4 regions of the Syntrophomonas sp. UBA1041 genome follow, and region 3 is predicted to be linked to each of the others. Evidence: riboswitches for the same ligand, from Rfam matches in the RefSeq annotation. Region 3 holds a riboswitch; each other region holds the start of a gene.
The links. Region 3 has a riboswitch for molybdenum cofactor ahead of B2633_RS12035 (Ig-like domain-containing domain). Riboswitches for the same ligand answer to the same signal wherever they lie in the genome.
Positions count from the first base shown of each region.

Region 1: another riboswitch for molybdenum cofactor. It lies ahead of B2633_RS15885 (FAD:protein FMN transferase); the one in region 3 lies ahead of B2633_RS12035 (Ig-like domain-containing domain).
Region 2: another riboswitch for molybdenum cofactor. It lies ahead of fdhF (formate dehydrogenase subunit alpha); the one in region 3 lies ahead of B2633_RS12035 (Ig-like domain-containing domain).
Region 4: another riboswitch for molybdenum cofactor. It lies ahead of B2633_RS16080 (ABC transporter substrate-binding protein); the one in region 3 lies ahead of B2633_RS12035 (Ig-like domain-containing domain).

Region 1 is NZ_DCEA01000107.1:63,827-71,670, forward strand. Features, by position in the region: gene B2633_RS15870 (chitobiase/beta-hexosaminidase C-terminal domain-containing protein) at 1-1,584, shown strand, start outside; gene B2633_RS15875 (FMN-binding protein) at 1,574-2,593, shown strand; gene B2633_RS15880 (DUF4405 domain-containing protein) at 2,752-3,000, shown strand; molybdenum cofactor riboswitch at 3,079-3,200, shown strand; gene B2633_RS15885 (FAD:protein FMN transferase) at 3,270-4,280, shown strand; gene B2633_RS15890 (S-layer homology domain-containing protein) at 4,395-7,844, shown strand, end outside.
Region 2 is NZ_DCEA01000031.1:23,671-31,514, reverse strand. Features, by position in the region: gene nuoF (NADH-quinone oxidoreductase subunit NuoF) at 1-972, opposite strand, end outside; gene B2633_RS05385 (NADH-quinone oxidoreductase subunit NuoE family protein) at 994-1,440, opposite strand; gene fdhF (formate dehydrogenase subunit alpha) at 1,440-4,133, opposite strand; molybdenum cofactor riboswitch at 4,337-4,474, opposite strand; gene B2633_RS05375 (DUF6431 domain-containing protein) at 5,167-5,406, opposite strand; gene B2633_RS05370 (sigma-54 interaction domain-containing protein) at 5,651-7,012, opposite strand; gene B2633_RS05365 (acetyl-CoA hydrolase/transferase family protein) at 7,345-7,844, opposite strand, start outside.
Region 3 is NZ_DCEA01000078.1:756-8,599, reverse strand. Features, by position in the region: gene B2633_RS12055 (S-layer homology domain-containing protein) at 81-1,721, opposite strand; gene B2633_RS12050 (ABC transporter substrate-binding protein) at 1,827-2,939, opposite strand; gene B2633_RS12045 (ABC transporter ATP-binding protein) at 2,953-3,774, opposite strand; gene B2633_RS12040 (FecCD family ABC transporter permease) at 3,776-4,783, opposite strand; gene B2633_RS12035 (Ig-like domain-containing domain) at 4,867-5,658, opposite strand; molybdenum cofactor riboswitch at 5,736-5,853, opposite strand; gene B2633_RS12030 (methyltransferase) at 6,013-7,086, opposite strand; gene cobT (nicotinate-nucleotide--dimethylbenzimidazole phosphoribosyltransferase) at 7,086-7,844, opposite strand, start outside.
Region 4 is NZ_DCEA01000107.1:113,334-121,177, reverse strand. Features, by position in the region: gene B2633_RS16095 (ABC transporter substrate-binding protein) at 1-173, opposite strand, end outside; gene B2633_RS16090 (ABC transporter ATP-binding protein) at 189-884, opposite strand; gene B2633_RS16085 (ABC transporter permease) at 877-1,578, opposite strand; gene B2633_RS16080 (ABC transporter substrate-binding protein) at 1,608-2,492, opposite strand; molybdenum cofactor riboswitch at 2,590-2,711, opposite strand; molybdenum cofactor riboswitch at 2,779-2,901, opposite strand; gene B2633_RS16075 (hypothetical protein) at 3,106-3,324, shown strand; gene B2633_RS16070 (amino acid kinase family protein) at 3,355-4,194, shown strand; gene B2633_RS16065 (ATP-binding protein) at 4,453-7,263, shown strand; gene asnS (asparagine--tRNA ligase) at 7,346-7,844, opposite strand, start outside.

The DNA of each region.
Region 1 (7,844 bases), on a different contig from region 3:
GTAATCGATGCCACCCCCGATCTGATGTTGGCGCTGGTCATAGACGGCGAAGCCAAACTGGATGACGACAACGCCCCGGCGCGTCTGGCGGTACAGGGGCAATTCGGGCCCTACTGGGTAAAACAGGTCGAAAAAATCATTCTTTATAAAGAGATACCGGAGAAGTCTATCACTTCTGTATGGGTATTCCGCAACCTGGCGGCCGGCATCGAGCCATATAAGTATGAATACTATGGCAGCAAGGATGATGCCATCGACCTGGAACAGGTCTTCTCCCGCCTGGATAATGTAGACAGCAAGGCCTTTTTCACCATGAAATCGGCGGACGGATTCAAGAAAAATGAAGTCATCAATATGGTGAAATCGCGCTATTATATCAAGATAGAAGGGGCTGACGCACCCACCAACATTTCTCCTTATATAAAACTGGGCATGAATGTTCAGAATATCGCCTGGGTCTCCACCAACGCGGATGCTGCCATATTCCCGGAGAAGATGCTGGAATACATGGATGTAAGCGAGATAGGGGGAGAAAAAGGCATCACCCTGGAAGAAGTCCTGTATGAAACCGAAGTGGAATCGGTGAAATCGACTAGCTTTGACATACTGGGGACTGCTGGAGAGAAAATCACCGTGAGCGGTCTGGATATGAGCCGGGGCATATTGGTCAATCGGGCCGACGGCACCGCCGGGGTGGTGTGGGATCCCGGCACCGGACACCAGAACATCAACAACCTTTTGCGCATCCGTATGGCGAAGGTGACGCCATCGGCGCCGGGGAGTGACAAAACCGGGGAAGCCGGCGACAAGACAGTACCTCAGTCCTGGACTGACGGCCCCGCCGCGGACACCATACTGACCATCAGCGGGGATGGGATCAGCAAGACGATGTATCTCTCTCTGGCCGATTTAAAAGGAATGCAAGCCGCATATACCGAGCAGCGTTTTTCCACGGTCAACAACTATCCTACCCGCAAGTTCGCGGTAGCCAAAGGAGTCAACCTGGCCTATCTTTTGCAACAAGCAGGTTTAAAAAGCGGCGCGAAAAGCATACAGGTAGAGGCCAGTGACGGCTACAAGGCTTCGCTCACCCGGGAACAGCTCCTGGGAAAGCGCTATTGCTATCCGGACCTGTTATCCGGCGGCACCGCTGCCGCGGTCGAAGTCAAGCCCATGCTGGCCTGGGCTTTTGGCGAAGGACAGGAGCTCTCGAAGGCCCGGGAAGGGGATTTGCGCCTGGTTATCGGGCAGCAAGGTCTAAATGATGTAAATACCGCGGTGTCAGTGCAGATGGTCTCTAAAATAACAGTTTCCACCTCAAATCCGGGCAGCTGGAGCAAGGCACAGGCTGTAAAAGACGGCGGTCAGATCGTTTTGCAGCATGATAGCATGGATCAAGTGAAGCTTCATTATACATTGAACGGGGAGGAGCCCAATGAAAATAGCCCGGTATATAACCCCAGCACCTCATATTTCCAGCCTGAACTGATCAAGCCTATCCCGGTGAGCGGCTCCGGTGTTATTAAGGTGAAAGTGATCGGCTACGGTAAATACGACAGCGGGGTATTGAGCTATGCTTATTAGAAAGCTGGGGTTATTGCTGGTTTTGATGGCAGCCGCTGCGCTTTTAGGTTGTGGGGAGTCATCGCAGCCGACCGCGGAAGAGCTGAAAGCTGTCAACGAAATATTTACTCAGGATTACACCGCCGGGGACTTGACCGTTATCACTGATGAGTTTATGACTGCGGACAGAAAAGACAAATTCCAGGCGGTCAAGAAGGTTTTTACCACCCCTGAAGGCGACTATGCTTTTATTTGCAAACCGGTGGCTTACAACGGGCCTATTACCCTGGCCATCGGCATTGATAAGGACAGTGACAAGACTACAGGTATGAGGATAGTCAGCCATATGGAGACCGAACATTATGTGCGCGACATGAACAACAGCTGGTTTACCCAGCGGTTCGCTGACAAGTCCAGTCAGGATTACCTGCAGCTGGTTCACCTGGAGGCCAAACGGGACAATGAGATTATTATTATAACCGGAGCAACTGTGACCACCGAGGCTATCGCCAATGGGGTCAATGCCTGCATGGGAATATTCCGCGAGGCGGTTCTAGGCCAGAGCGCTGAGGCAGTGCCTTACATGGTCAAATTTGAGAAATCCGATGCCGAAGGCCCTGAGGAGAACGGTAAACTGGCTGTCAGGTCATACGGAACCATTCTGGGGGAGGTCACCCTGGAACAGATCCGGGAGATGCCCAGTGTCAAACGCACTATGATGATTCATTCCACCTCCGGCACCACCAGCCACAGCTTTAGGGGTACCCTGCTTTCCAACGTCATCGCAATCGTGGATCCCGGTCTGCTCACCGGCTGTGAAATGGTGCAGCCGGTGGGCGTGGATGATTATATGTCCAATATCTCTATGGATGAGGTCTTAAAAGAGAACGCGGTCTATGTTATGTACGAGGACAATGGGGAGCCGCTCAAAACCAAAGACGGGAAACCCGGAGCTATGCGGGTGGTGGTTCTGGATGATGTCTTCGGGCAGCGCTTCACAAATTATATGATCGAGATCGTGGTGGAATGATAGGTTTGGGGCCAGAAACAGTGCGCTGATCAGAACCGTGCTGCTGCAAATACTGAGGTTTTCCGGCATACGATCATAAGCCGTGATGCTATGGCCCTGATTAATGTGACAACTACGGGCTAACGATTCAGCCCAATTACTACAACCAGGTGATGATTATGAAGAGCGCAAAGGCCAAGGCCATCATTTCTACACTATTAATAGTGACCGCCCTGTATTCCATGTCCAGTGGCGCAGTTCTATACTTTTTAGACTATGGGATGTGGCTGGGTCTGACCCGCAAGTTTATTAAGGACAGTCATGCACTGAGCGCTTTGATTATGGGGTTTGGCATTATTGCACATTTGGTGCTAAACTGGCGGCTCTATGCACGGGAAATTAAAACCGCGCTCAAAAAGAACTTATAGAACCTTGATAGAAGCTGGTTGTGCCAATTAAATTATTGCCCCCCTTTTTCAGTATAATGTGGTAAAATAACAGAAAATTAGATAAATTTATTCCGAGTTCATTTTCCTAAGATCATAAGAGGATTATGGGAATGAACCGATGGGTATAGTTGGAAACGGCTGTGCCTCCCGTTTTGGAAAGGAATACTCAATAAAGCGTGTTGTGTAAATAACGGGCGGCATTTTTATAAGTCGCTCGTTTTTTTATTGATCAAGAGAGGAAGCACCTTATGCCTGAGTCACGAACCGTATTCTTTATATGCCTGATGATTCTGGCTTTAAGCCTCTCGGGATGCGGACAGCGGGAATTACAGACCTACAGCCGGGATTTTTTCGCCATGGACACCTACATAACCTGCAAGATAACCTCACAGGACCAGGCCCTGGCCGAGCGGGGACTGGGAGCGGTAGAGAAAGCATTTGTTGACATCGATAGTCTGACCAACCGATTTGATCAACAGTCGGAACTGCAATTGATAAACCAAAATGCTGGGATAGCCCCGGTCAAGGTGAGCCAGGACACTTTCACACTGGTAAAAACGGGTGTGGAGTGGTATCAGCGCACTGACGGGGCCTTTAATATCTTGATAGGCAGCGTCATGGACTTGTGGGGATTCGGCACCGACCATCCCGCAGTGCCGGGGCAGGATGATGTTAAGCAGGCCTTGAGCAAAGCCGATTGCAGCAAAATCGTGCTGGATGAAGCTAAGTCTACAGTTTTTTTGCCTGAAAAAGGCATGATCCTGGATCTGGGTGGGATAGCCAAGGGCTACGCCACCGATAAGGCAGTGTCCACATTGCAGGAATTGAGCATAAAAAACGCCCTTATAAATGCCGGAGGCAATGTCTATGTGTTAGGAAACAAAGCTGACGGAACTCCCTGGAGGGTAGGGGTACAGGACCCCCGCAACCCCGAGGGCATCAAAGCAGTCCTGCAAGGCCGGGATCAGGCCCTGGTGTCCTCCGGTGATTATCAGCGCTACTTTGAAGTGGATGGGGTCCGATATCATCATATCATCGATCCCCAGAGCGGTTTTCCCTCCCGGGCCAGCGCAGGCACCACGGTGGTAATGGAATCCGCCACCATTGCGGATGTGCTCTCCACCGCCCTTTTTATAAAAGGTCCGCAGAAGGGCCTGGAGATGGCGGCGGATATGCCCGGGGTGGGTGCAGTGATGATGATAAGTACAGATGGACAGATGGTAGGAAGGAATTTGGATCAGTACATAGTTCAACCGTAGCATGGCAGGATAGTTACCCATAATACAGGGACAGGCCGGTGCGTTAGGCCTGAAGCCCTTTTATGGATAAAAGATGTTTATGAGAGAGAATGAGTAAACAAGGGAGGGATCTATTTGAGAGCGAGCACTTTGATGAGACCGGGCAGGAAGACGGGCAGATGGTTCAGGCAAAGCATATCGCTGCTGTTGGCCTTGGCCTTGATGACCTGTTCGGTGATCATTCCGGGCGGCGGTTGGGCCCAGGCTGAGGATGAATTGAGCGGCAAGACCGAACAGCCGATCCTGCTGGTCAGCGGCGATGACATTATACCTAGTGGCATCTATACTGCGGCCAATGTCAAAAATGAGAAATCATATACCCTGGATGAGCTGCAGGGTATGACGGATCTGGTAGAGAGCAATTATTATTCCACTATCAATAATTCCGGTACCAAAAGAATTCATTTGGGCGATGGTATCACGGTAGAAGGATTATTGGAACAAAGTGGATTTTCTTTGTCAACGGATAGCGAAATCAGCATGATGGGAGATGACGAAGGGGTTAGTTTTAATGGCAGTAAGCCTCTTTTAGGAAGGTATTATTATCCTCATATCGGCACTGGATCTGAAAGTGACAGTGTAGTGGTTGACGCTATACTAGCATGGGCAAATAGCAGGGAGGATCAAAGCGGGGGCTCACCCGTCCTTCCCCAGGATACAAACGATATTGAAGAAGAAGATCTGCTGACACTGATGGTTGGCCAGCAGAATATCAATGATGTAAATAACAGCCTGTACTGGACGGGAGTGAGAAACCTAATAGTAGGTGATGTTCTCACTAACACGCTAATTACCATCGCTGGAGAAGAATTCACCAGAGGCGAAATCCTAATGATGGAGAGGGCGGATCGCAGCTATACCTATACCAAAAGTGGCGATATCACCGCGACAGAATACGTCCGGGGAATACCCCTGGCAGTATTATTGGACGGATATGATAATGATTATGTGGTCAACTTCACAACCGCTGATAATTGGGATGTAGAGGCCTCCGGTATGACGGTAGGTGATTTGATCAGCGGCAACTATATGCTGGCTTATGAAAAGGGAGACAGTGAAAGCGGACCAAAAGACGGAATATATGACACCAAAAAGGACGATGCTTCCGTCTATGGATATTTCAGACTATATGGTGATGCTGTCAGCCCTGCAAAAATGATCACTTCGATCACTGTTAATTCGCCCGAGTATGTGGACTACACCGACAGCTCTTACAAGCATATCAACAACGGCGGGCTTTCCGGAGACGCTCCGTACAATATCGATGCCATCACCGGGGCTACGCTGACCGTGGAAGGCCCGGGTGTTGAAAGCACCACCCCCATTCGGATTTATGATTTGGAAGCCACCGCTAATGCCAACATTTATAGAGGCTTATACACTGACGTCAGAGAAGGCAACCCTGCTGAATTCAGCTATGAAGGGGTCAAAGTGTTGTCCATCATCGACGGGCTGGTAAACAGCAATGTGGAAATAGTCGATGAAGATGTGCAGATCATATTCAAAAACCGCTGGCGGCAGAACGTTGGCTACATAAGCTATGAGCAATTGGTGGACGCTGAAACCCCGGTGATACTGGCCTATGGGACCGGCACCGCCGATGGGGCCACGGTGGCGCCCTTCGTCTACGACAATGATCTCGGTTCGGTAGCCGGACTGGACAATGAAGACGGCTGCGTGAAACTGGTCTATAATAAGAACGAGTTTCCATTTCTGTCACTGCATGATCAGTTCGTAAGCGTGGCCTATATTTACGTTGAACAGGGCGGAGAACCGCCCGGCTATAAACACAGTGAAGCCAGCGATGATGCCTATAAAAATGTGGCGAATACGGAGCAGCTTTTAACCTTCACCGGTACCGCATTGGGCCGTGAGGTCAACTACACCGTGGCCGAGCTGGAAGCCATGGTGGAGTATGGCCCGGACGATCTTCCTGTTGCAGGAGGTTTGGGCTATCGCGATGAATACGGACTGTCAAATACCACCTACTGGTATGTGAACGAATATGAAGGCGTCAAATTGTGGGATTTTTTGACCCAGAAAATGGGCCTGAATGCGGGAACCTACGCCAACGATAACAATACCCTGGTGTCCTTCGCCGCCTGGGATAATTATCAGACCACGGCTCAGTTCTCCATGGCGCAACTGGCTGATCCCGACCGCTTTTATTTCTATGAGAAATCCCCCCTGGATATCGGCACTACCCGGCCTACCAAGGCACAATTGGCCACTCCTGAATACCAGCCCGACAATACCGTAGGGGAATGGGACACCGACAGCAACGGCTATCCGGTCAAAAAAGGCTACCCGGTCATGCTGGCTTACGGCGTCAACGGCTATCCTTATGTCAGGGACAGCAGCCTGCCTGGTTATGCAGGCGGTTTGGGCAATGACGGCGGGCCGATGCGGGTCATTTTCGGCAAAACCGACGGTATGAACCGCAGCAACCCTGAAGATCCAACGAATTACGCCTACTTCTACAACAACGGTTCCAATCAGCTGCAGCGCGCCCAGGAAATCTATGTGGGCGATGACAAGCGCTACAGCACCCATATGGAAAACCCGGAATACACCGCCATGGCGGACAGCACCGCCTTGACCGTGGAAGTGGTGCAGGGAGGAACAACCACTACCAAGACCTACACTTTGGCCCAGTTGGAGAGCCTGCTCTACGGGGCCGGAATCTCCAAAGGTGATATGGAAAAGGAAGGCCGCCAGGAAAAAGCGTATTATGCCCATAAAGTATTTAATGAAGCCCTTCTCGAGGACTTGTTTGAAGGGGTCAACCTGTGGTATCTCCTGTCTGAGGATGTAGGTATGCAGGGCGTCTTAGGGAATGTATCCCTGTACTCGGGAAGCAGTGAAACCAGTGCTCTGGATCTGACCCTGACTGACCTGCAGAGCGAAGGCTTCAACTCCCTGCGTAATACCGATGGCCTGGGGATGATGGTGGCCTTCGCCAAAAACGGCTATCCTCTGGTACTTGACAAGAATGCCGCCGGTTATGTTTCAACCGATACCGTTACCGGCAAGACCATCGAAAACAGCGACGGTCCCCTGATGTTCGTCAGCGCCCAGACCGAAGCCCAGAAAGATGCCGGTACCCCGGGGGCAGCCGTTACGAATCTGACCAAAATCGTAATCAATCTGGAAGCGGATATCTATGCACATACCGGCGATTATGCCGCCTATGGCGAAAATGAAGTGGCTTTCAGCGGCGCAGTCAAGGACGGAGCTGTCACCCTCAGCGTCAGTGACCTGGAAAAACTGCAGAAGTACATGGTGACTGGCAGCTATACCGTGGGCGGAGTCAGCCAGACCTATCGCGGCATCGACCTGAAACGTCTGCTCTTCAGCAGCAGTGTGGGGGCCAGCGCCCTGCTCGACCAAGTCACTGTAAGCAACGGTGATTCCGGGTCCAAGACGGTTACTGTAGCTGATATGAACGGGGCTGCCAAACCCATAATCCTGGCCTACGGCATCGGCAAAACCGGGGCGGATCCGATCGGCAAGCCCCTGGTGCCG
Region 2 (7,844 bases), on a different contig from region 3:
ATCCACGATATCAACAATATCCCGAGTTTCATCCATGACAAATACTGCACCTGAACCCAGCACTGCACCGATAGTGGTCATGGAATCAAAATCAATGGGGGTATCCAGGAACTCTTCGGGAATGAATCCGCCTGAAGTTCCGCCGATTTGGACGGCCTTGAAATTTTTGCCGTTAACCATGCCACCGCCCAGTCCGTAAATAACTTCACGAATGGTGACATTGGTGGGCACTTCAAAATAGGTCCGGTTTACTACATCGCCGGTCAAGGTCAATACTTTGGTTCCAGGATAGGAACTGGCGCCAATCCCTTTGTACCAGTCTGCACCTTTTTCCAGAATAGCCGGGATGTTGGCAAAGGTCTCTACGTTATTAACAATAGTGGGTTTGCCCCATAAACCTTCCACGGGCGGGAAGGGGGGTTTGAAGCGTGGTTCACCGCGATGTCCTTCAATGGATTCAATCAGGGCACTTTCTTCACCGCAGACATACGCTCCGGCACCCATTCTAACTTCGATATCAAAGTCACCCAGTACACCTTTGTCTTTGGCTTGAGCAATAGCCTTATTAAGGGTTTCTACCACGTAAGGATACTCACCCCGGCAATAGATGTAACCTTTGTTGGAACCTATGGCATAACCGCAAATGGCCATACCTTCCAAAAGACTCTGGGGGTCATTCTCCATGATAATACGATCTTTGTATGTGCCAGGCTCACCTTCGTCAGCATTGCAGACCACATACTTTTGATCAGTATCAATTTTGTAGGAGAAGCTCCATTTCATACCGCAATTAAAACCTGCGCCGCCTCTGCCGCGCAAACCGGATTTTTTAACTTCTTCAATTAAATCAATCTGACTCATGCTGCGAGCTTTAGCCAGGGATTTGTATCCGCCGGCTTTAATATATTCATCAATTTTTAAGGGACTAATCTTTCCTACGTTTCTTAAAACGATACGCATTTCTTCAGCCACAATCTTACCTCCTTTCACCAATTACTTATATTCTGCCAAAACTGCAGGAACTTTAGCGGGGTTCAGATCGCCATAAGGCTTGCTGTTGATGGTAATCACCGGGGTGGCTTGACACTGGCCTACACACTCGGTAAATTCCAGGGTGAATTTGCCATCGGCAGTGGTTTCACCCATTTTAATGCCCAGTTCCTTTTCCAGTGCAGCGACGACTTGGGCTGCGCCGGCAATATGGCAAGGTGCACTCTCGCAAATACGGATAACATTTTTACCCCGTTTACCAACTTTGAGGTAGGAGTAAAAAGTTGCTACGCCATAAGCCTTGGCTTTAGGCATATCAAACACCTCGGCGGCATAGAAGACAGCCTCTTCAGGAATGTAGCTGAATTCACGCTGAACCGCATGGTAAGACTCGATCAGTCCACCAGGCAGATCTTTATAGGCATTGATGATCTTCTTGTAGTCTGCCATTATTGACTCACCTCCTGGACTTTTTCGATTTTGACTGCACAGACTTTGTACTCACCTGTGCCGGCAATATCACATACAAACGGGCTGGTGAGTTCATTGGTAGGCGTAGAACTATGGTGGTGGGACATCCAAATAACCCCGGGCTGTACCTGATCGGTTACCCAGGCGGTGGTTAGAACTGAACCACGGCGGGATGTAATCCTCATCCGGCTGCCGGTAACCACGCCTAATTTTTCCGCTTCCTGCGGGTGTACCTGGGTCATTTCTCGATCCCAGACACTGGCAATACCCGCCGAATATTGGGTGGTAACATTATAGTGCTGCATTACGCGGCCCGTACACAGCAGGATGGGATAATCTGTATCCGGCATTTCTCCCGGAGGAATATGGTCATTGGGTTGGAAACCGCCCAGCCCGCGGGTGAATTTGCCGATATGCAGAATGGGGGTGCCAGGATGATCAGGGGTGGGACATGGCCAGTGCACGGATTCTTTTTCCATACGGGCAAAACTAATGCCAGCCATGGCGGGGGACAGGGAGGCCATTTCATCCCAGATTTCACTTGGATGATTGTAAGACATGGGATAGCCCATGCGGGTAACCATCTGACAAATCGTTTCCCAGTTGGCCTGGCCAGGCAGAGGCTCAATCGCTTTACGAACTCGCTGAGGTCGGCGCTCAGTATTGGTAAAGGTACCGTCGCATTCCGCAAAGCTGGCGGCCGGCAGCACGACATCAGCTAATTCAGCAGTTTCAGTCAGGAAGAGTTCCTGTACCACAAAGAAGTCCAGATTCTTGATGGCTTCTTTAATATGATTGGCATTGGGATCGGTTAGTACCGGATTTTCACCCAGAATATACATGACTTTTACTTTGCCTTCATGGGCGGCTTCAAACATTTCCGGAATCTTTAAGCCTACTTTATCCGGCAAGGTTGCTCCCCAAGCTTTTTCATGTTTTTCCCGGGCGGCTTTATCGGTAACATTCTGATAACCGGAATAAACGTTAGGCAGAGCGCCCATGTCACAGGCACCCTGAACATTGTTCTGCCCGCGGACGGGGTTTACGCCCACGCCGGGACGGCCGATATGACCGGTCAGCATGGCCAGATTGGCAATACTCATAACATTACGGGTACCGCAGATGTGCTCGGTAATGCCCAGTGAATAGAAGATCATGGCTTTATCAGTGCTGGCATACAGACGGGCTACCCGATAAAGGTCTTCCACGGAGACACCGGTGAGCTCGGAAACGCGCTCCGGAGTGTATTCGGCAGCCAGGGCTTTCATTTCTTCATAGTTTTCGGTACGGGTTTCTATAAAGTTCTTATCTTCCAGACCTTCTTTGATAATTATATGCATTAAACCATTGAGTAGCGGAATATCGGTACCGTGTTTCTGTTGCAGCCAGATGTCGGATTCAGCGGCCAGCTCCGTACAGCGAGGATCACAGACTACCAGTTTGCAGCCGTGGCGAGCCGCTTGCCGCATTTTATAGCCAAGTACCGGATAGGATTCAGTAGGATTGATACCGATCAGGAATAACAGTTCGGCTTCATTAGTAACTTCAGATAAAATGTTGGTCATGGCGCCGCTGCCAAAAGAATTAGCCAGACCCGCTACTGAGGGAGCATGGCAGGTACGGGCGCAATGATCCACATTGTTGGTGCCTAAATGGGCCCGGGTGAATTTCTGGATCAGGAAGTTTTCTTCATTGGTACAACGGGCTGAGCTTAACGCTGCAAATGAATCGGGACCATTTTGGGCTTTATTCTCATTAAATTTCCGGGCAATCAGCTCAAAGGCTTCATCCCAGGATGCTTCCTCAAATTTGCCGTTACGCTTGATCAGCGGCGTTTTAAGGCGTTTTTCATTGTAAATAAAATCCCAGCCAAAGCGTCCTTTTACACATAAGCTGCGGCCATTTACCGGAGCGTTTGGATTGGACAGAACGCCGATGACTTTGCCTTTGTTCACAGCTAAGTCGAAATTGCAGCCGGTACCACAGAAGGGACAGGTGGTCCGCACCCGGTCGATATCCCAGCGGCGACCCTGGCCGGACATGGTTTTCTCAGTTAAAGCGCCGGTTGGACAGACGGCTACGCATTGTCCACAGAAAACGCAATCTGATTCAATATAGGGTACATCACCAGCCGTAGTTGCTTTACGGTCGAAGCCACGATTCAGATAAGAAAGATTGTCTTTCCCGGTCAGTTCTTCACAGGCTCTAACACAGGCGCCGCAGAGAATGCACTTGTTTAAATCCCGATTAATAAAGGGATTGCTGTTATCGATTTTATAAGAATGCTTTTCTCCTTGATAGGGACTTTCTTTTACCCCGTACTGATAACAATAATCGGCCAGAACGCAGGCACCGGCCTTGTCGCAGGTCAGGCAGTCCAGGGGATGATTGGCAATCAGCAGTTCCAGGATGGTCTTGCGGGCTGCAATCACAGCCGGAGACTCGGTTTCTACAACCATCCCAGGGCTTACCGGGGTTACGCAGGAAGCCGGCAGAAGCCGATTTCCTTTTACTTCGACTACACATAGTCGACATGCACCCAGCGGGCTTAGATCGGGGTCATAACACAGGCGAGGAATTTTAATGCCGGCTGCTTCAGCTGCTTGCAGTACGGTGCTCCCAGCTGCGGCTTCAACCTCCTTCCCGTTGATGGTCAATTTAATTTGTTCCACTTCCATCACTCCTTTTAGTCGTTAGAAATAAAAAAATCTCCTATCTGAGTAGGAGGATGGACTTCATTGGCATAAATACTATGACAATGGTTGGCATTCAAATGCACGCTCCTTCCACCTACTCAGAAACAACTTGCGGTGTTAATTAAATAAAAACACCTGACATTACCAGCGCATAAATGATGCGGGCAACGCAAATTGTTTTCTAAAAGCCAGTGACTCCTTTCCAAGTAAGGGAGGCAAACCCGTTTCCGGATTTACCGTAGCGGTATAATAACCGTGTCGGCTAATTCACCGTGGCCGCAGCTTTAGGTGAAGTAGCTTTGGAGCTACGCTTTTGAAAAAATTAAACTCCTGGGCAACCTGGTTGCTACACAAGTCTTAGGGTAAGTCATTCAGGCTTTAACAGTGGTGGAATAAAGGAAGGAATTCTGGTCAGGCCATGTTATAAAATTGCCTGCCAGCAATTCGAATGAAGCATGGGAGCAGGAATAAACTCAGCCGATAAACGAAATCGGTGAAAAAGGCTGCAACAGCTTCAGGTCTTCATTTATGCCACGGGGTATTGAAACACTATGAGCCACCGGTTCATGCAAATTAACTCACATGCAACGGCTTATGATTTGCTTAAACCCTGTACTTGATAGCACTTTTTCACCTCCCTCAATATTGGCATGTTGCTGGCAATATTTTGATCAGGCAGCAGTCATAAATACTAATTGCACTGTTTGAAATTGCCAGAGGGATATGTCTGCTGGACAAACATATCCTTATCAAAATAATACTTCGACACAAGCGTAAATATTCCTCTATATAATTTAAAATATTATATAAGGGAATATAAAATAGGTTATGATGCCTGAATAACCGCCTTATTATTTAATGATATTGCAAAAATAAATTAACGCCAGGGTGGAATGTCCCCAGCGTTAATATGAAGCTTCAATTTTGTTGGAGTTAATTTGCCGAAGGAGGGCGTAGTTTAGTGTATATTATACTCAATATTGCATATATAAACGCTGATTTGGATTTTTCACACAGCCGGCCGTCCCCATATCCCCTGCCAGTGGAATAAATGTATCCACAGATAAAGGGTTGAGACAGCGATCTGATATTTATCACCTATTTCCCAGATGTCGTCGGAACGGGTATAGTAATCACGCAGAACAGTCAGAATGAACAGGATGCTATATGATCTATAAGGGATTATGACTTCCGGAAGGATGGCATGAGTATGCCCACAGGATTTACAGATCACCCGGAGTGTGCTGATAGAACTCTCTTGAGCTATTACCCTGCGGGTACCACCGGTGTTCGCTATCGCTCACCAATAATGTTGCTGGTCCCCTGGATTAATGGCTGGCCCACAATAGACATTAATACCGCTGTGATGCCAGCACAGCATATTCTCTATAATGTGGCCTGCCTTTTTTAACATCTTAAATACTTCCCCATGAAACAAGTCTATGAGGCTCGAAGCATATTCCTATCTATCATAAGGGATTTTTGCTGTGGATTCATGTTTCGATGCCATGTTTTTTTATTTTTTTGTAGAGGGTAGAAAGGTCAATTTCTAGTTGCTCGGCTGCTTTGGCCAGGTTAAAGTTGCTTATTTCCAAGGCTCGGGCTATCAATTCCTCCTCAAACTTCTGGCTGGCTGCTTTCAAGCTTTGTAATTCTAAAGGAGCTTCGCTGCTGCACCGGTTTTGCAGGAACTTGAAATGTCGGCAATCCAGAGAACGGCCGTTTTCCATATCAGCCATAATTATCGCCCTCTCCAACATATTCTCCATTTCCCGGACATTCCCGGGCCAGTGGTATTGCTCCAATAATTTCAATGATTTGGGAGAAATATTAGCAATCATGGTCCGCAGCCGGGGGTTCAACTTGTCAATAAAATGGCAGATTAAAACAGGAATATCTTGCTTGCGCTGGCGCAAAGGGGGCACTTCCAACCTTACTACATTAAGGCGGTAATACAAATCCTCGCGGAATTTCTTTTCCTGAATCAGCTGTTCCAGGCTCCGGTTGGTAGCTGCAATCACCCGGACATTTATCTTAATGGGGAAGCTGCCTCCCAATCGCTCGATTTCTTGTTCCTGCAGTACTATCAGCAGCTTGCTCTGCATGGAAAGCGACATCTCTCCTATTTCGTCAAGAAAGATGGTACCCCCATGGGCCAACTCAAACTTTCCCGGTTTGCCTCCCTTTTTGGCTCCGGTATAGGCGCCTTCCTCATAGCCAAAAAGCTCAGCTTCCAGCAAATTCTCCGGAATTGCGGCGCAATTGATGCGCAGGAAGGGAAAGCGTGACCGGGGGCTGGCATTATGGATGGCATTGGCAAAAAGATCCTTGCCCGTACCGCTTTCGCCCGTAATCAATACGGTTGTAAAAGGATGATTGGCAATCTGCCGGGCAAAAGACTTGAGCATTTCCATGCCTTTATCCTTGCTCACAATATCATCAAAAGTATATTTGGCGGTATAAAGGCTATCCACCTCATCCCGGTACATATTCAACTCGGAAAGAAGATTCTCCACCAAGTTTTTAGCATCCCATATGTCGGGAAAGACACTGTAGGCAAAGGCCCCAACCGTTTCCCCATCCTTGATAATTGGTATGGTGGAAGCAATCATGTTATGCCCGTTAACCTTCCAGTTGTATCCCACCATAGCCTTTCCTGTCGCTAAAATGGTAAACACCCGGGTATGGGGAGTAACTTCCTTTATGGGCTTTCCTACTACTTCTTCCTTGGTAAGATCCAAAACCTGCAAATAGGTTTCGCTTACCGAAAGAACTTTCCCCTTGCTATCAACGATTATGGCGGCCATAAATTGGTTCTGGGTGAACAAGCCCTCTAAAACACTGCCTATATTCACCTTTCATCCTCCTCTCTCCCGAAACAGCAGCAAGGTTTTACCTTTATCCTTAACACAAAACACATATTAACCTGTCATTCCCATCCTGTATATTTCAGTATACCAGTCTTGGCCGATGCTGAGAATCGCCCCGAAGCTACTCTACGCGAAGAATTGCGTCATAAGTAATTGCTTTGCCGCATAGAGAAACATAAGCAGAAATGGGAAGTGGGAATGCTTCCCACTTCCGCCATTTCAGTATTTCTATTCAGGGTTACTATGATATCTGCTTGCTAGAATTATGCTGTTATGTTTTCCTCTCTTGATTAAGAATTTTAAATCATCCGGATCTACTATGATATCTTGTTGCTGCGGCGCCAAATACCCTGGGCCTGGGCCGCCTGAATCAACTCATCCCTGAGCTGGGGATGGGCCAGGTTTATCAAACCTTCCGCCCTTTGCCATACCGACATTCCTTTCATGGCAAATTTCCCATACTCAGTAACAATATAATGGGCTACTGAACGAGGATCGGTTACAATAGCTCCTGTCTTCAAAGTGGGGACAATTTTGGACTCCAGCTTTCCTTCCCGCTCACTACAGGAAGGCAGGCAAATGAAGGATTTGCCTCCCCGGGATTCATAGGCCGCCAGGACAAAATCCAGTTGCCCACCGGTGCCGCTAATAATGCGGGTACCCACTGATTCAGCACAAACCTGCCCATAGAGGTCTACTTCAATAGCGTTGTTAATGGTTATCAGATTGTCATTTAAGGCAGCTATTGATGGCCGGTTGGTATAGTTTACCGGATAGCTGGCACAAAGAGGATTATTGTCAATAAAATCATAAAGCC
Region 3 (7,844 bases):
TAATAATACTGCATTGCCATAAATACCCTATCGCAAAGACCCCCCAGTTTATCCGGAGGGTCTCTGCGATTCGAGGTATGTTATGCCGTTTTTTTCAAAGCGTTCAAAATAACGGTCACAGCTTCAGCCCTGCTGGCTCCCTTGCCGGGCCGGTAGGTGTTGTCTTCGTAGCCGTTGATTAGCTGATTGTTGAAGGCGGTGGCGACCGCATCTACAGCCCATGCCGAAATCTGACTGTTGTCTGCAAAGGTTGTGCTTCCAGTCTCTGGTGTCAGCTTGGCGGCTTTCACTACCATGACTGCCATCTGCTCGCGGGTGATGCTGTCGTCCGGCCCAAAGGTATTGGCATCGTATCCGGTAACTATACCCAGAGCATTAGCGATAGCTATCTCCTTTTTGGCCCAGTGATTGGCGGTGTCTGCAAAGGTCTTCTCTGATTCAGCCTCCAGCTTAAAAGCCTTGACCAGAACAGTGACAAACTCAGCCCGGGTGATGCCTTTATCCGGCCCAAAAGTACCATCTATATAGCCGGTTATAGCGCCCATAGCCACTAACTGCTCAATGTTGTCCTGCGCCCAGTGTCCGTTGATATCAGTAAGCTGTGGAATTTGTGGTTCCGCCGGGGGTTCTGCCTCACCAATCCGGTAGGTAAAACTCTCCACCGCGCTGCCTTCCAAGGACTTAACCTGTTGCGCTTCGTCATCGCCTTTAGTATAGGTTATAGCAGCCACTTGTCCCTGCACTGCTTTGGTTTGCAGAACTAATTTGATCTTTTCCGGGGTGTTGGTGTTTTCCACAGCAGTGACCGCAACCGGGGCTTCATCGACAGTCACTGCAAACTGTGCTTCGGTTCCGGCAGGATCAGCCATGGCTTGGTCAAAAGTTATACTTATATCGCCTTTATTACTGATTTCAGCCGTAACTAGCTGCGGAGCCTCTGCTGCCTCCGCCTCGGCAGTAGCAACAGTTGCACTGGGACCGTCATCTGTCCAGACCTCGCCATTGCCGGCCTCAACTTTAAAGATATAGGAAGTCCCGGCCTTTAAATCGTTCAGTTCAATGGAAACACCATCATTGACAGTTGCGGTTTCCACACCATCGACAAATACTTTATAAGCTGTGGCATCGCTGGCAGCAACCCAGGTCAAGGTTAAGCTGTCAGCTGTTATATCAGATGCAGTCAGTGTCGCTCCCTCGGGCCAGGCAGGAGGATTTGCAGCCGGTTTTTCTGCAGCTGCCTCGGCAACGCTGAACCGCCATACATAATCCTTCCCCAGAGTATCGCCGTTATTAGCCTGTATGGCAGCGCCTAAAGTAACGGTATAGTCACCCGGTTCCAGGTCAGTATTCTGCAGATTAAGCTCCAATTGTTTAAGTTTAGGCTGTTCCTGCTCAGTATAGGTGAAATCCTGAGCAATATCCAGACTGATAGGTTCGCCTCCTGCTGCAGCCAGGGTAACCAGGCCTTTACTGGCCTCCAAATTATTATCCAGGCCTTTGCCGAAATTCCACTGAAAGACAATATTTTCACTCTCTAAAGCTTCATTAACCTGAAATACAACCGCATCGCCATCACCACTCACGGCTGTTGCCGCCGGAGACAACAATTCTACACTCATGTCCTGGCCATATGCCGAGGACACATTGCCGACTACAGCCATCGTCAAGAATAGAATCATCATAAGTACTGTGGTGGACTTTCGATAAACTTTGCAATTCATTGATAATACCTCCCGCGTTTTAATAATTCTTTAATACTGTTTCCTTACTCACCTGCCTTAAAAAATATATTACTATGCTCTACCGCAGTTTCATGCCACGGTTATCTAGCTCTTGGCCGCCCGCATGCCCGTGCCTTTCAGCATTTTATCGACGGTAGCCTGATCTAACTGCCAGTCAAAGAACTCCTGATAAAAATCCTGGGTCGCTTTGACCATGTCCCAATCTTTGAATAGCTCGGGATAGGCCAGTTTTGCTGTCCACAAAACCGCCAGGGGGGTCTCCAGGGAAGAGGTATGACCCCAGCGGGAAATGCCGATGGGCAGCGGCAAAACCCGGTTATTTTTTACCGCCTGCAGCGGCCGCCAGTGTTCATGCTCCATAATATATCCCACCAGGTTGGGGTCGTTAACCAATATATAGTCGGGATTCCACAAGAGTATCTGTTCCAGGCTGGCATAATGATTGCCATCGCTGAACTTCAGACTCTGGCCCACTGACACGTTGGTAATCCCGGCCGCCCTGGTCCAATCCGCGGCCAGACTATCGGCGGTGTCGGTGCGGGTGGCTTCGGCCGTGGAATGATAGAGTGTGACTCTGTCCTTGTCTGGGACAGCCGTAACCCGTTTCTGCACCTCGGCAACGGTCTGCTGATAAAACTCGGTGTAGCGCTGACCTTCAGCTTCAGTGCCCAGGATTTTGGCTATCATTTGCATGGCGTATTGTTGTTCGGCCATATTGCCGTACTGCAGGGCAATCACCGGTATATTGACCTTTTTTAATTTATCCATTTCGGCTTCATTGCTGGTGGTATCGCCTTTGACAAAGACCAGCTCCGCTTTGCTGCTCAGTAATTCTTCGATATTTATTACTTCATTGCTTTTGGGTACTGGCAAACCCTTGAGGTGGGGAAACATTTCTACTAACAGGATATCTCGCTGCATTCCGCCTGAGGTCGCCACTATAGTGCCTGCCTTGCCATACATGGCTATGGCATAGCCTGCTTCCGGGCACAGGCAGGCGATACGCTCTGGATTAATCGGTACTTCTACCTGCCTGCCAATACTGTCAGTGATAATCTGAGTCGGTTTTTCAGCCGGTGAAGTGTCTACGGCCTTACCGCTGCAACCCGCTGCCGCCAGCGCTAAGAACAACAGCAGTAATACCAGGCTGATCCTGCGCCATTGCTTTAGCCGCTGCGTGGCTCTTGATGTGGTCAACGCTATACCCCCCTTAACTTTCTGAGTTAATTGTACATATGGGCACTACCTGTTTTAAATGCCCCCCATCATCAAGTCCGCAGTTTATGATGCGGGTTCTTATGCTGTAAAGCTCGCCCAGATTTTGCTCGGATAATACCTCGGATGGTTTTCCCAAGGCCATGATCTGCTTATCCTTCACCAGTGCGGCTCGGGTTTTGATCCCCTGGTTTTCAAAATAATAGCCGTGATTGGGTACATGTGTCGCCATCAGGACTGCCAGGCCGGTCTGCTTGACTAGTTCAACTACCGTTTCCAGTATTATCAGTTCGTGTCTGTAATCCAAATGGGCAGTGGGTTCATCCATTATTATCAACGGGCTGTTCTGTGCCAGCGCCCGGGCCACCATCACCAGCTGACCCTCTCCGCCGCTCAGCTGCGTATAGGGACGATCCTTCAGCCTGGAAACTCCCACCATATCCAGAGCCTTTTCCGCGATGGCCACATCTTCCTCTGAAGGCACATCAAACGGGCCAATAAAAGAAGCCCGCCCCATAAGGACAATATCCCGCACCAGATAGGGAAAGGTTTTTTGGTGCATTTGGGGTACATAAGCTACTTGCCTGGCAATCTGAGGTGCGGCCATATTATCGATGGGGCTGCCGTTTATTAAAACCTGGCCTGCATACGGCTTGAGCCAGCCCAAAATACAATCCAGAAGTGTGGTTTTACCGCAGCCGTTAGGCCCCAGCAAGCAGAATATCTCTCCCGGGTTAATATTGAAGCTTATCTTATCCAGGATGAGTGCCTGGGGATATCTGAAACTTACATCCCTGACCTCCAGCAATGGCGCCATCTTACCAGCCACCTCCTTTGGTCTTCTTTAACAAGTAGACAAAGAAAGGTCCTCCCAAAATGGCGGTGAGTATACCCAGAGGTATTTCGGAGCCGGTTAGGATTCTGCCAAAATCATCCACGATAACCAGAAATGTAGCCCCTAATGAAAAGCTCACCGGAATTAGGACGCGGTTGTCATTGCCTACCAGCATACGCCCTATATGAGGAATTACCAGACCGACCCAGCCGATTATACCGCTAACGCAAACCGCTCCAGCAGTGGCTAGTGTGGCACAGGCTATGACTATCCCTTTGTTTAATGTGGTATTTATTCCCAAGGAATGAGCCTCCCGGTCACCCATTGATAAAACGTTTATCCTCCACCTGATCAGAATTATTCCGCCCACTCCAACCAGCATAGGAATACCGGCTATCATGATATCACTATAGCGCGCGGAGGCTAGACTGCCCATCAGCCAGAAGACGATGGCGGGCAGTTCATTCATGGGATCGGCCAGGTATTTGGCCAGGGAGAGCAGGGCTGAAAACACCGATGACACGATCACTCCACCCAGAACCAGCATGATAGTGGGAGTGCCATTATATACCTTGCTTATGAAATAGCTTAAAATTACCGCAAAAATTCCAAAGGCAAACGCACAGGTGTAAATAGCTGCCACCTTATGAAAAAGGATTATGGCCAGTGCGGCCCCAAACCCGGCCCCAGAACTGACCCCTAAGATACCCGAACTGACCAGGGGATTACGAAACAATCCCTGAAAAGCCGCCCCGCTAATAGCCAAACAGCCACCCACCATAGCCCCCAAAATGGCCCGGGGCAGACGGATATCCCAAACTACGGTCTGATAAATATCTTCGATATAGCAAGGCTGCATGGTAATACGGCAGCCTAGTATGTTTATAACGGTGGCAATATCAACCGGATAGCGGCCGATTAACAATGAAACCAGAATTACCAGGAAAGGTGCCGCAATAAAGAGCAAAAACATCCATATCTTTTTCGTCACAACTCACCCCAACACGCTTTGTTATATTTATTGCGGCAATGATCAGGCAGCGTCACTAACACTGAATCTAATATGGCAACTCATTAGAGGCCGCGGCGTTTTCTGTAAAACCACCAGGCCCCCAGCCCGGCGACAGCGACGATAACCAGGTCGACGGCAATTCGCTTGTTCCTATATTCCTTCTGTTCGGCAACATCTTGCTGGCCTGGCTGAACCTGCTCTTGTCCTGCCGTAGCAACAGTTCCGGATTCTGTTTCCTGTTGGGTCATGTCCGGCGGGCTGCCCTCAACGGTCCCAGAAGGAGATGATTCTGAAGGAGCAGCCGCTTGCGGGTTTGTGGGTGGTGTAGCTGAGGGTGACGATGCCAGCTCTCCAGTCTGCTGAACCGGCTGTTCACCTGCTGCGGCACCGGCTGTGGTAAAGGTAACCGTAGCCTTTTGGCCTAAAGTAACCCCGCTTTTAGACTCCATATTGGGAGCTATTTCAATTCTGTACAGAGTGCCTGCCTGGAGCTTTTGCAAAGGCTTTACAATGGCGTCATTACGTTTCTCCCGTTCCACCTGATCATCTGCCATGATCACTTCAATAGGTATGCGGGTGTTCCCCGTCCACATGGAAAAACAATTTCGGTTGCTCTCACGAACCGTCATATAGCACACATTTTTGTTAAAGGTAATTTTAATCTCAGGGGTAAGGGTTATACCAGTAGAGCCATCAGCCGGAACTACGCTTTCAATGACCAGAGGCTGCTGCTTTCCTCCACCGGAACCATCCCCATCGCCGTCTCCGTCAGCAGCCGCCGCAAAACCGGGTAAGAGCAAACAAAACAATAGCGCAATACATAACGACCAATGGATTTGCTGGTTTTTTCTCATAATTCTACCCCCCATGAATAATAAAAGTCAGTTGCAGAAAACAACTGACTAAGCACCACAAATAAGGCCTGGACATAGTGGCACTGGTCTAGTTTCCTTTCCGCATCGGGAGGCATAGCCGTTTCCCGCTATACCCTGTCGGTCAACTGTCCATGGTTTATCTTTAGGTACAGTAACTCGAAAACCGAACACAGCATTATTCGATTTTATACATCAACCATTCGACATAATTGTTATATTTCCTTTTTGGAAAACCCGGCAAAATGTAGGGAAGCGGCTTGCATAACCTGCCCTGCCTTGCACTTTACGCTTACCGTTTTGTATGCCACCTGGTTAACCTTTGTGCCGGTAGTCTTATTCAGAGGAAAAAGTTGATCTATCCAGCGATAGTCTGGTCAGTATCTTTTTATCTTTTGCTGCCAGGATTACCGCCGTATCTGTGGCTAAGGGAATAAGCCCGGTTGCGTATAGTTTCAGGCCATCGAGTTCTTTTATAGCCCATTTTGAGGAGAAGACTTTTCCATTGTAGGTATTGATGAACATATTTAAATCGAAAAGAGCTGCCTTTAAAGGATAGTGTTCCAGGAAGAAATCGTGGATTAATAGCAATCCTCCGGGTTTTAGACATTCGGCGGCCCTATCCAAAAGGACAGCGGCCTCTGCTTCTGAATAGGCGTGAATGATGTTGGAGAGAATTACCAGGTAATAGCTTTCCTTATCTACCGGCCATGTTTCCAGAACATTGGCCTCACAATAGTCGATCCTGCCTCCCCATTGCCGGGACGCCATTAACTCCCGAGTGTATTCCAGCACTTCGGGGAGATCCATAAGAGTAGCCTTCATGGCGGTAAATTTTTCAAGAAAACCGGCGGCAACGGCCCCGGAACCAGCGCCTACGTCGAGAATCTCGCCCTCCATGTTTAGACCTTCGAAAATGGCAAGCAGCTCCTCAACTTTAGTCCTGGCCACTCGATCCATGGCCTTGATATATTTTCTTATTCTATCCCGTCGTTGATCCGGCTGGTCTGAGCCAAAATCCACTCTCCCCCCTTTTCGGAGGCATTTGCTAAGGCCTTGCCAGCTGGCAGTGAGCTGCTTCCGCCATAGAATGGAATCTCCCTGATAATACCGGGAATGCAGAACCAGGTATTTACTGGACATTTTGGTATTGCAACAGTTACTCCCCTGACAATTTATCAATCCCATCGCACCGAGGGCCTGTAAGAACCGCTTTATAGCACCTGCGCTCAGGTTGAACTTCGCGGCAATTTCTTCAAGAGGTTTTCCATCAGGTTCAAGGAAAGTAAAGATTTCCATTTCAACCGCATGAAACAGCACTTCCGAGAACCAATACCCCGTAGCCAGGTCCTCCAGATACTGAGGACCGGCATCCTGAGGATCATGATTAATAAAGGCTAAGGAAGTCATTATGCGATCACCCCCGCAGTATTCCTGCTTACCCCGGCATCCTCGAAGGTAAGCATTTTGCCTATTACTTGTGCGGCCGACTCTACGATGTTCATGGCCAGGGCCGCCCCGGTCCCTTCCCCCAGCCTCAGATTCAGGTTTAAGAGCGGTTTAAGGCCCAGTTCCTCGAGCATAAGACGATGTCCGTATTCCAGGGATTGATGGGCAGCAATCATATATCCCCAAGAATCAGGGGTCAGTTTTTTAGCCAGTAAAGCTCCGGCGGAGGATATAAAACCATCTATGATAACCGGGACCCTATGGTAAGCGGCGCCGAGAATAAGGCCGGCAATACCCCCTATTTCAAACCCCCCCACTTTCGCCAGCACATCCACAGCGTCATTGGCATCGGGTTGGTTTACCACTAAGGCCTTTTCAATAACCCGGATTTTGTTTCTTAAAGCATCGTCGCCAAGTCCGGTACCCCGGCCGGTCACGTCACAAACGGAACAACCTGTAAAAGCAGCCAGTATGGCGCTGCTGGGGGTGGTGTTGCCGATACCCATGTCTCCGGTGGCCAACAGTTCAACCCCTTCCCCAACCAAGCGGCCGGCAATATCGATGCCGGCTTCTAATACCATTTTGGCCTCTTCACGGGTCATTGCGGGGCCCCTGGTCATATTTCTGGTTCCATACCCCGCCTTATAGGAAAGGATTTGACCTTTTTCCACTAATTCGCTGAGATCGGCGGCCACGCCCATATCCACCACGACTACCTG
Region 4 (7,844 bases), on a different contig from region 3:
TCCTCAAGAGCGCCTATGATGCCGGCATCGATCGGGCCGATAGTACTGGATAAAAACACCTGTTTGACTTCTTTGACCGGAGCGGGCTGCTGCTGGCTGCATCCCGGCAGGGCAAAACACCCGACCGCCAGCAAAACCACCAGCAACAAAGCTATATGCCTGTGCCTCTTCACACTTTCATACTCCTCTCACATTCTGAATTTATCATTGACCGTACAGTCGGCTACTGCTTGCCGGCTCACGATCTCCCCGTCTTCCATGTAATAGATGATGTCAGTCAGATCCATGGCCTCCCTGATATGATGGGTCACCATGACAGTGGTTATCTTCTGCTCTTTTAAGAGTCTGCCGATGTCCTGCTTGAATTCATTGCGGGTTTCTTTGTCCAAATTGCTGAAGGGTTCATCCAGCAATATGATCTCCGGCTGCAAGACCAAAGCCTGCGCGATAGCCACCCGCTGGGCCTCTCCCCCGGAAAGCGACCTGGCCCGTTGTCTGGCCAGATGAGCTATGCCCAGCCTTTCCAGCCAGGGTTTCACCTGTCTCTCCCGCTGTTTGCGACTCATATGGCGGAATTTGAGACCTAATTCCACATTCTCCATCACACTCAAATCGAGCATCATGGGCTTTTGGAAAACCATTGCCATTCTGCGCCGCAAATCCAAAAGGGTTTGATCTTTGCCCTTTTTGCCGAACCAGGTGATTGTGCCCGTAGTCGGTTCCAACAACGCCGCCATAATCAGCATCAGACTGCTTTTCCCGGCGCCATTGGGTCCCATCAGGCTGATGGACTGCCCGTCTTCCAGGGAAAAATAAGGGATATTCAGGATGGTTCGCCGGCCTAATACCAGGGTCATAGCTTTGATTTCGATGACCTTATCCATTGTTGCTTCTCCATTGCTGCAAGATAGTCAAGAGCGCGGTAACGCCGTAGGCCAGCAGAAGCAGAATAATGCTTAAGGCGATGGCCACATCGAAGTTGCCTTTGTTGACCTCCATAACCGTAGCCGTTGTCAACACCCTGGTCTGGCCTTTAATATTGCCGCCCACCATCATGGAAGCGCCAACCTCGGACACCACTCCTCCAAAACCAGCCATGACAGCAGCCAGCAGTCCCAACTTGGCTTCCTTGACCAGGCTCCATAACATCTGCAGGCGGTTGGCGCCTAGTGCCAGTAATTGCATCCGCAACCGGGGATTGATCTGCTGAATCGCCGCCAGGGTAAAACTGACCACTATCGGAGAGGCAATCACCGCCTGGGCGATGATGATCGCCAGAGGGGTATAAATGATATTCAAATCCCCAAAAGGGCCTGACCGCCATAAAAATATACTGACCCATAATCCTACCACTACTGGCGGCAGGCCCATGCCGAAATTAGCCAGACTGACAAGAAAATTGCGACCAGGGAACCGACCCAGGGCTAAAATGGCTCCCAGGGGAACACCGATTAAAACGCTTACCAGGGTGGCTGTTCCCGATACCTTGAGGGTAAGCCAGGTAACCTCCAATACTTCCGGATCCAAGGCGAACAGCATCTGAAATGCCTTGACCAGACCTTGCCAGATCAGTTCCACATGATCACCCCAAGCTATGAATTAATGGTTTATTTACCGAGATCCGCCTCATTCTTGCCGGCATCAGCATAGAACAGAGGCTGCCCGTATTCTGCCACCTTGAATTCCGAGATAATCTTCTGGGTGTCAGGCGCTATCATGAACTCGACAAAAGCCTTGGCGCCAGCCGCATTGACTTTGGGGAACTTCTCGGGGTTGACCTGCATGACATGATAGATATTCAACAGAGCTTTTTCGCCTTCCACCAGTATCGCCAGACTGAGGTTCTTCTTCTGAGCCAGGTAGGTGGCGCGGTCGGTCAGAGTATAGCCTTCCTTCTGCTGGGCTACGGTAAGGGTCTGTCCCATGCCCTGGCCGGTTTCCTGATATTTGTCACTCACGGTGGGGGTTATTCCGGCAGCTTTCCATAGATTCTTCTCCATAGTGTGGGTTCCGGAATTATCACCGCGAGAGATAAACAGGGCGCCTTTTTCATTGATTTTCTTGAAAGCCTCGGCAGCGGTCGCAGTTCCCTTTATCTGCGCGGGATCGCTCTCCGGTCCGACGATGATAAAATCGTTATGCATAACCAGCTGGTAATTGATGGCTTCGCCGTTATCCACTATCGGTTTCTCCTGAGAAGGTGCATGCGTCAGCAGCACATCGGCTTCGCCCTTCTGGCCCATAGTTATTGCTGCTCCGGTCCCGACCGCAACAGTTTTAACCACATATCCGGTCTTCTTTTCAAACTCCGGAACCAAGACATCCAACAGGCCGCTGTCCTGTGTACTGGTAGTAGTGGCCAAAATGACATCCTTGGTCTGTTCAGCAGCTGGGGGCGCTTGCTGCTGCGGCTGTTGCTGAGCACAGCCTACAATGCTTAATATGAATATTAATAGAATAGCCAGGGGTAAAAACCTTTTTTTCGACAACATTAATAGTCCCTCCCTAATATTACATTTCTAAGGCTATAGCTGTCCTCCATACGCATATACAAAAAGGTCAAACCCGCCATGAGCAGTTTCGACCCCGGGGATTGATCATCACTCTCCTTTCCAATGCGGGAGGCGCAGTCGTTTCCATCTGCCCCCATTGTCCTGCCCTCCATACTTACCATCAGCTGCAGGTGACCAGGATCGGAGCTAGATTTTTATAGGTATGTATGCAGTTTCAGCCGAAACATAAAGCCGAACCCGCAAATAAAGCAGATTCGGCTCTTAAGTCAGACCCAGTTACTCTCCTTTCCAAATGCGGGAGGCGCAGTCGTTTCCATCTGCACCCATCGTCCTGCCCTCCATACTCACCATCAGCTGCAGGTGGTCAGGATCGGAGAAAATATTCAATGTTATACTAACTTTCGGCAAAGGAAGACTTTTTCCTGCTATTTTTCCAAATTTTCCGTTTATACGCCATAGTGGCAAACATGTATAATCCCAATCTTATTTATGGAAGGTAATGGGTTCTGACTTACTGTGAAAATGTGGTTAAATAACCCAACATTCGCTTATACTTAACCTAGGACAAACTTGAAAGAAAGGATGGGGTTTTATGTCAAAAGGGAAAATTTTTGTGCGCGAACGCCGCAAGGTCCAAGAGGGCGAGAAGAAGCCCCGTTTTGTTGTGGTTGGTGTAGCTGGAATGGATTTGAGGCTGCATGCCAAGCACATCCGGCGCATGGAACTCGAGCAGATGGCCGCAGCATTGGGTGCTGAGATAATCTATCTGGAATCCGGCAAGGATGAAGAAGCAGACATCGATGAAGATTAGTAATAAAACTGGGGAAAGGCGGATTAGGCTGTGGCACTGATACGGGAAAGAGACAGTAAGAGACTGCACGTCAAAAGCAAATTAATGGGTGAGTCCCTGGTCAGCAAGAGCTTTTTGCAGGGTCTGGAGCAGAAGGAGCAATTCCGGGCCCTGCCGCAGGTGAGTGTAATAAAAATCGGCGGGCAAAGCATCACTGACATGGGCGCCAAAGCGGTGTTGCCCATCCTGCAGGAAATTGTGGCCAACGCGCCTGAACACAAGATGATTATATCCACCGGCGGCGGCACCCGCTCCCGCCATGTCTATTCCATCGCCATGGAATTGGGCATGCCCACCGGGGTTATAGCCAAACTGGGGCAGAGCGTCTCCGAGCAAAACGCCCTGATGCTCTCCACCCTCTTGATGCCTCATGGAGGAATAAAGGTCGGGCACGACGATATACCCAAACTGGCGGCTTATTTCTCGCAGGGATGCATCCCCGTCATTCACGGCATGCCCCCTTACGGATACTGGGAGCACCTCCCTGCCCAAGGCAGTCTGCCCCCCAACCGCACCGATGTAGGGGCTTACCTGCTTTCCGAGGTGATCGGCGCCCGACAGTGCATCTATATCAAAGATGTTGACGGCCTCTATGAGGATAACCCCAAATTATACCCTGAGGCGAAATTTATCCCCCGTATCGGCGCCCGGGAATTACAGGCCATGAAACTGGATGACCTGGTGGTGGAGTGGACGGTTTTGGATATGCTGACCCGCTCGCGCAGCGTCAAAGAAATACATATTGTCAATGGCCTGAAACCCGGCAATATAACCCGGGCTTTGAAAGGCGAACATGTAGGCACTATCATTTACAACGACGAAGAGAACTAGTGCTGTCACATACCTTAAATCCCGGCTTTCTTCTTCATGCCGCCACATTATGGTATAATGAAATATGATTTCGAACTAGGGCTTTGTCCACCTTGGTAAAGTGTGGTCTTTCCATCCCGGCATCGTGGTGGAAAGACCTTTTTGTTGAGGTTTTGACTGTTGAAGAGTCCCGTTCCGATAAAAACTCAGGGTTTTCTGGGGTTCTATTCTGAATAGGCCCTACTTATTCAAGCTTTGTAGAAACGGGGAGGGTGAATGATGAAACCTTTGATTCAGGTTTGCGGAGATCCTACAGTAGACTGGTTCCGCATACATAATGAAGATATTACCGTGCGCGGCGGGGTTTATTACTGGCAGCGCCACAAAGAAGATGACCGGGTGCGGCTCAGTTCGCAGCCGGGGGGTTTTGCCCTGGTACGACAGGTTCTGAAGGCCATGATCCCGGAGCAAATCGCGGCTGTGGAAGGCGCCCCCTTGGCTGAGAACCTGCTCAACCGTCCCAAAGACCGGCAGGTCACCACCTCCTGGACCTTGTGGAAAGAATTTTTCAATTCATCCGGCCATCGCAGCGCTTATCGCCTTTGGAAATGGCATGAATTTGAGCCGGCTAAATGGGATTATCAGACTGCCCGGCTTCAGGGCAACCCGGACCTGCTGTTGATTCAAGACAGCGGCCTGGGGTTTCGTCATTGTGAAGAAGGCTGGCCTGAAGCACTGAGCCTGGAGAGCCAAAACAGCGGCCTGCTTCCGGCACAGTTGATTATCAAGCTGGGTCAATATTATGATGGTCAGGCCAATCCCCTGCTGAATCGCATCGCGGAACTAGGCTTGGAGGACCGCACCATCATTCTCAGCTCATTAAGCGACCTGCGCGCCTGTGCGGTTAAGGTCAGCATTTCCCTTTCCTGGGAAAAAGTCCTGGAGGAAGTGGTCGGTGCGGTTCTAAGCCCTCACGGACCTTTTCTGGATGCCGACCGGAGCACCATCAAATACCAGCAGGTAATAGTCCCCATCGGTTTGAGCGGGGCGGTCGTGGTGGGACGGGATTACCATACCCTGATCTTTGACCGCAATGGACAAGAAGGTCACTTTGCCGCACTGTATCCCGGACAAATCATTGGCGATAATACCTGCATCCTAGGAGCCCTGGCCGCTAGCTGGGCCGCAAATACGGCGGCGACAGACTGGATAAAGGCCTCCCGGTTGGGGATTGAACTGGCCCGTCTGCTGCAAATCGAAGGTTATGAAGTGGTAGAGTGGGAGCAGCATAAGCATCTGCAATTTCCCTATCAAACCATCGCTTCCGCTTTCCGGGAGCTGAGCCGCGACCGCTTTGGCAGCATGGGGCAGCCGCATTGGTCCGCGATATCAGACCTGGGGGTGTTTGTGGATGAAGCCCGCTCCGCTTTATTAAAACCGGGACGCTGGACGATACTGGAAGATGACCTGTTAATAAATTACAACCCGGGCTGTTCAAAGGATACCGAATGCATCGGCTCCGTGCACGATTGTGCCAAAAACGTGGTGGTTTACGGCCCCCAACAGGCCCTGCAAGGTGTTCCTGTGGAAATCATCGGGGGCTGGAGCAGTGCCGACCGGCAGGAAATAGAAGGGGTGCGCGGGGTGAATAATGCCATGCGCGAATACTTCCAGCTCAAGAACCCGGAAACCCCGCTTTGCGTAGCGGTGTTTGGCCCGCCCGGTTCGGGCAAATCCTTTGTCATTAAAGAAATCGCCCGCGGGCTGGGTATTGGTGAAAAGGCGCAGCTAACCTTCAACCTGTCGCAATTCGACTCCCCCGCCGAGCTGCAGAACGCCTTCCATCAGGTGCGCGATTTAAATCTCAAGGGGAAAATGCCCCTGGTCTTCTGGGATGAATTTGACACTCCCTGCGAAGGCCTTCCCCTGGGATGGCTGCGCTATTTTCTGGCTCCCATGCAGGACGGTGAATTCACTTATGAAGGCTTATCACATCCCCTGGGGGGCGGCATTTTTGTCTTTGCCGGGGCAACCCGCCATTCCTTTGAAGAATTTCGCTCCGGAGACAACGCTGAGGATAGAGCCGCCAAAAAACCGGATTTCATCAGCCGTTTAAGGGCTTTCATCAATATCAAAGGCATCAACGGCAATCCCAATTCGGTAGAAGACCGCCTCTATGTCATCCGCCGGGCCTTTATCCTTCGCCAGTACCTGGAGACCAACGCCGCTCATCTCAAGATAAACGGGCAGTTTGAAATCGAGCCAAGTGTGCTGGATGCCTTTTTACTGGTTAGCCGTTACTGGCACGGAGCGCGCTCCCTGGAGAATCTGCTCAAGATGAGCAGCCTGGCGGACAAGCGCAAGTACGAGTTATCCAGCCTGCCCCCTGATCATATTGTGGAAATGCATGTCAATATGAAGGAGTTCAACGATCTCACCAAACTTGGCCGCCGTGAGCTGCTGCGCATAGGCATCACCGGGCATGTTAACCTGGATCCCGAGGAGATCGGCATTCTCAGCCGGTCTATCGACAGGGTGATCGCTTTCATAGAAAGGCAATTCCCGGCCCATTATCTGACCGTATTTTCTCCCCTGGCAGCCGGGGCTGACCGCCTGGTAGCAGGTGCGCTGCTAAAAGATGAAGCGGCCCGCCTCATCGCGGTACTCCCCTTTTCTATGCAGAGATATTTGGAAACTTTCGGCGCTAGCGAAGATTACCGCCATGATCCGGCCGGGGCCGAGCTGCGCAGCGAGTATGAGTACTGGATCAACAACCGGGCTATAGAAGTGATAGAGATGCCGCCAACTCCGACCCGGCGTCTTGCTTACCTCAAAGCGGGGCAGTTTATCGCCGAGCATAGCAATGTTATCATCGTGGTCTGGGATGGCAACCGCCAGAAATATTCCTCGGTAACCGCCCAAGTGGTGGCCAGGGCAGAAGCACTTAAGATTCCTATTTGTCACATCTGGGCGCAAAATTATCGCTCAGAATCCTGCCAGGCCAATATCAAGCCCCGGCACGGAGAGATCCGCTACAAGAATTTTCCCGGGCAGCCCCCGGACATGTGGACCAGTATCGCAGCTGAATAAAGACTATACCGCGGAGACGGGGTTGACAATGGGTCCGTTCCCATTTTTAACCTAGAAAAACCCCGTCCCCGTGACATTTTGCTTAGAATTCGCAGGAGCGGACGGTGCGGGGGAAAGGAATGACATCGCGGATGTTGGCGACCCCGGTGAGGTACATGATGAGCCGTTCGAAGCCCAGGCCGAAGCCGGCGTGTTTGACCCCGCCGTATTTGCGCAGATCCAGGTACCACCACAGTTCCCGGGGATCCATGTTAAGCTCTTCCATGCGCCGGGCCAAAAAGTCTTCGCGCTCTTCCCTCTGGCTGCCGCCGATCAATTCCCCCACCCCGGGGACCAGAAGATCCATAGCCGCCACGGTCTTGCCGTCATCATTTTGGCGCATATAGAAGGCCTTGATATCTTTGGGGTAGCCGGTTACAAATACCGGTTTGTTAAACACCTTTTCGGTCAGATAGCGCTCGTGCTCGGTCTGCAGGTCATGTCCCCAGGCCACCGGATAGTCAAATTTCTGCCCCGCTTTGGTCAAAAGATTTACCGCTTCAGTGTAACTTACCCGGGCGAACTGCTGGTTTAATAGTCCC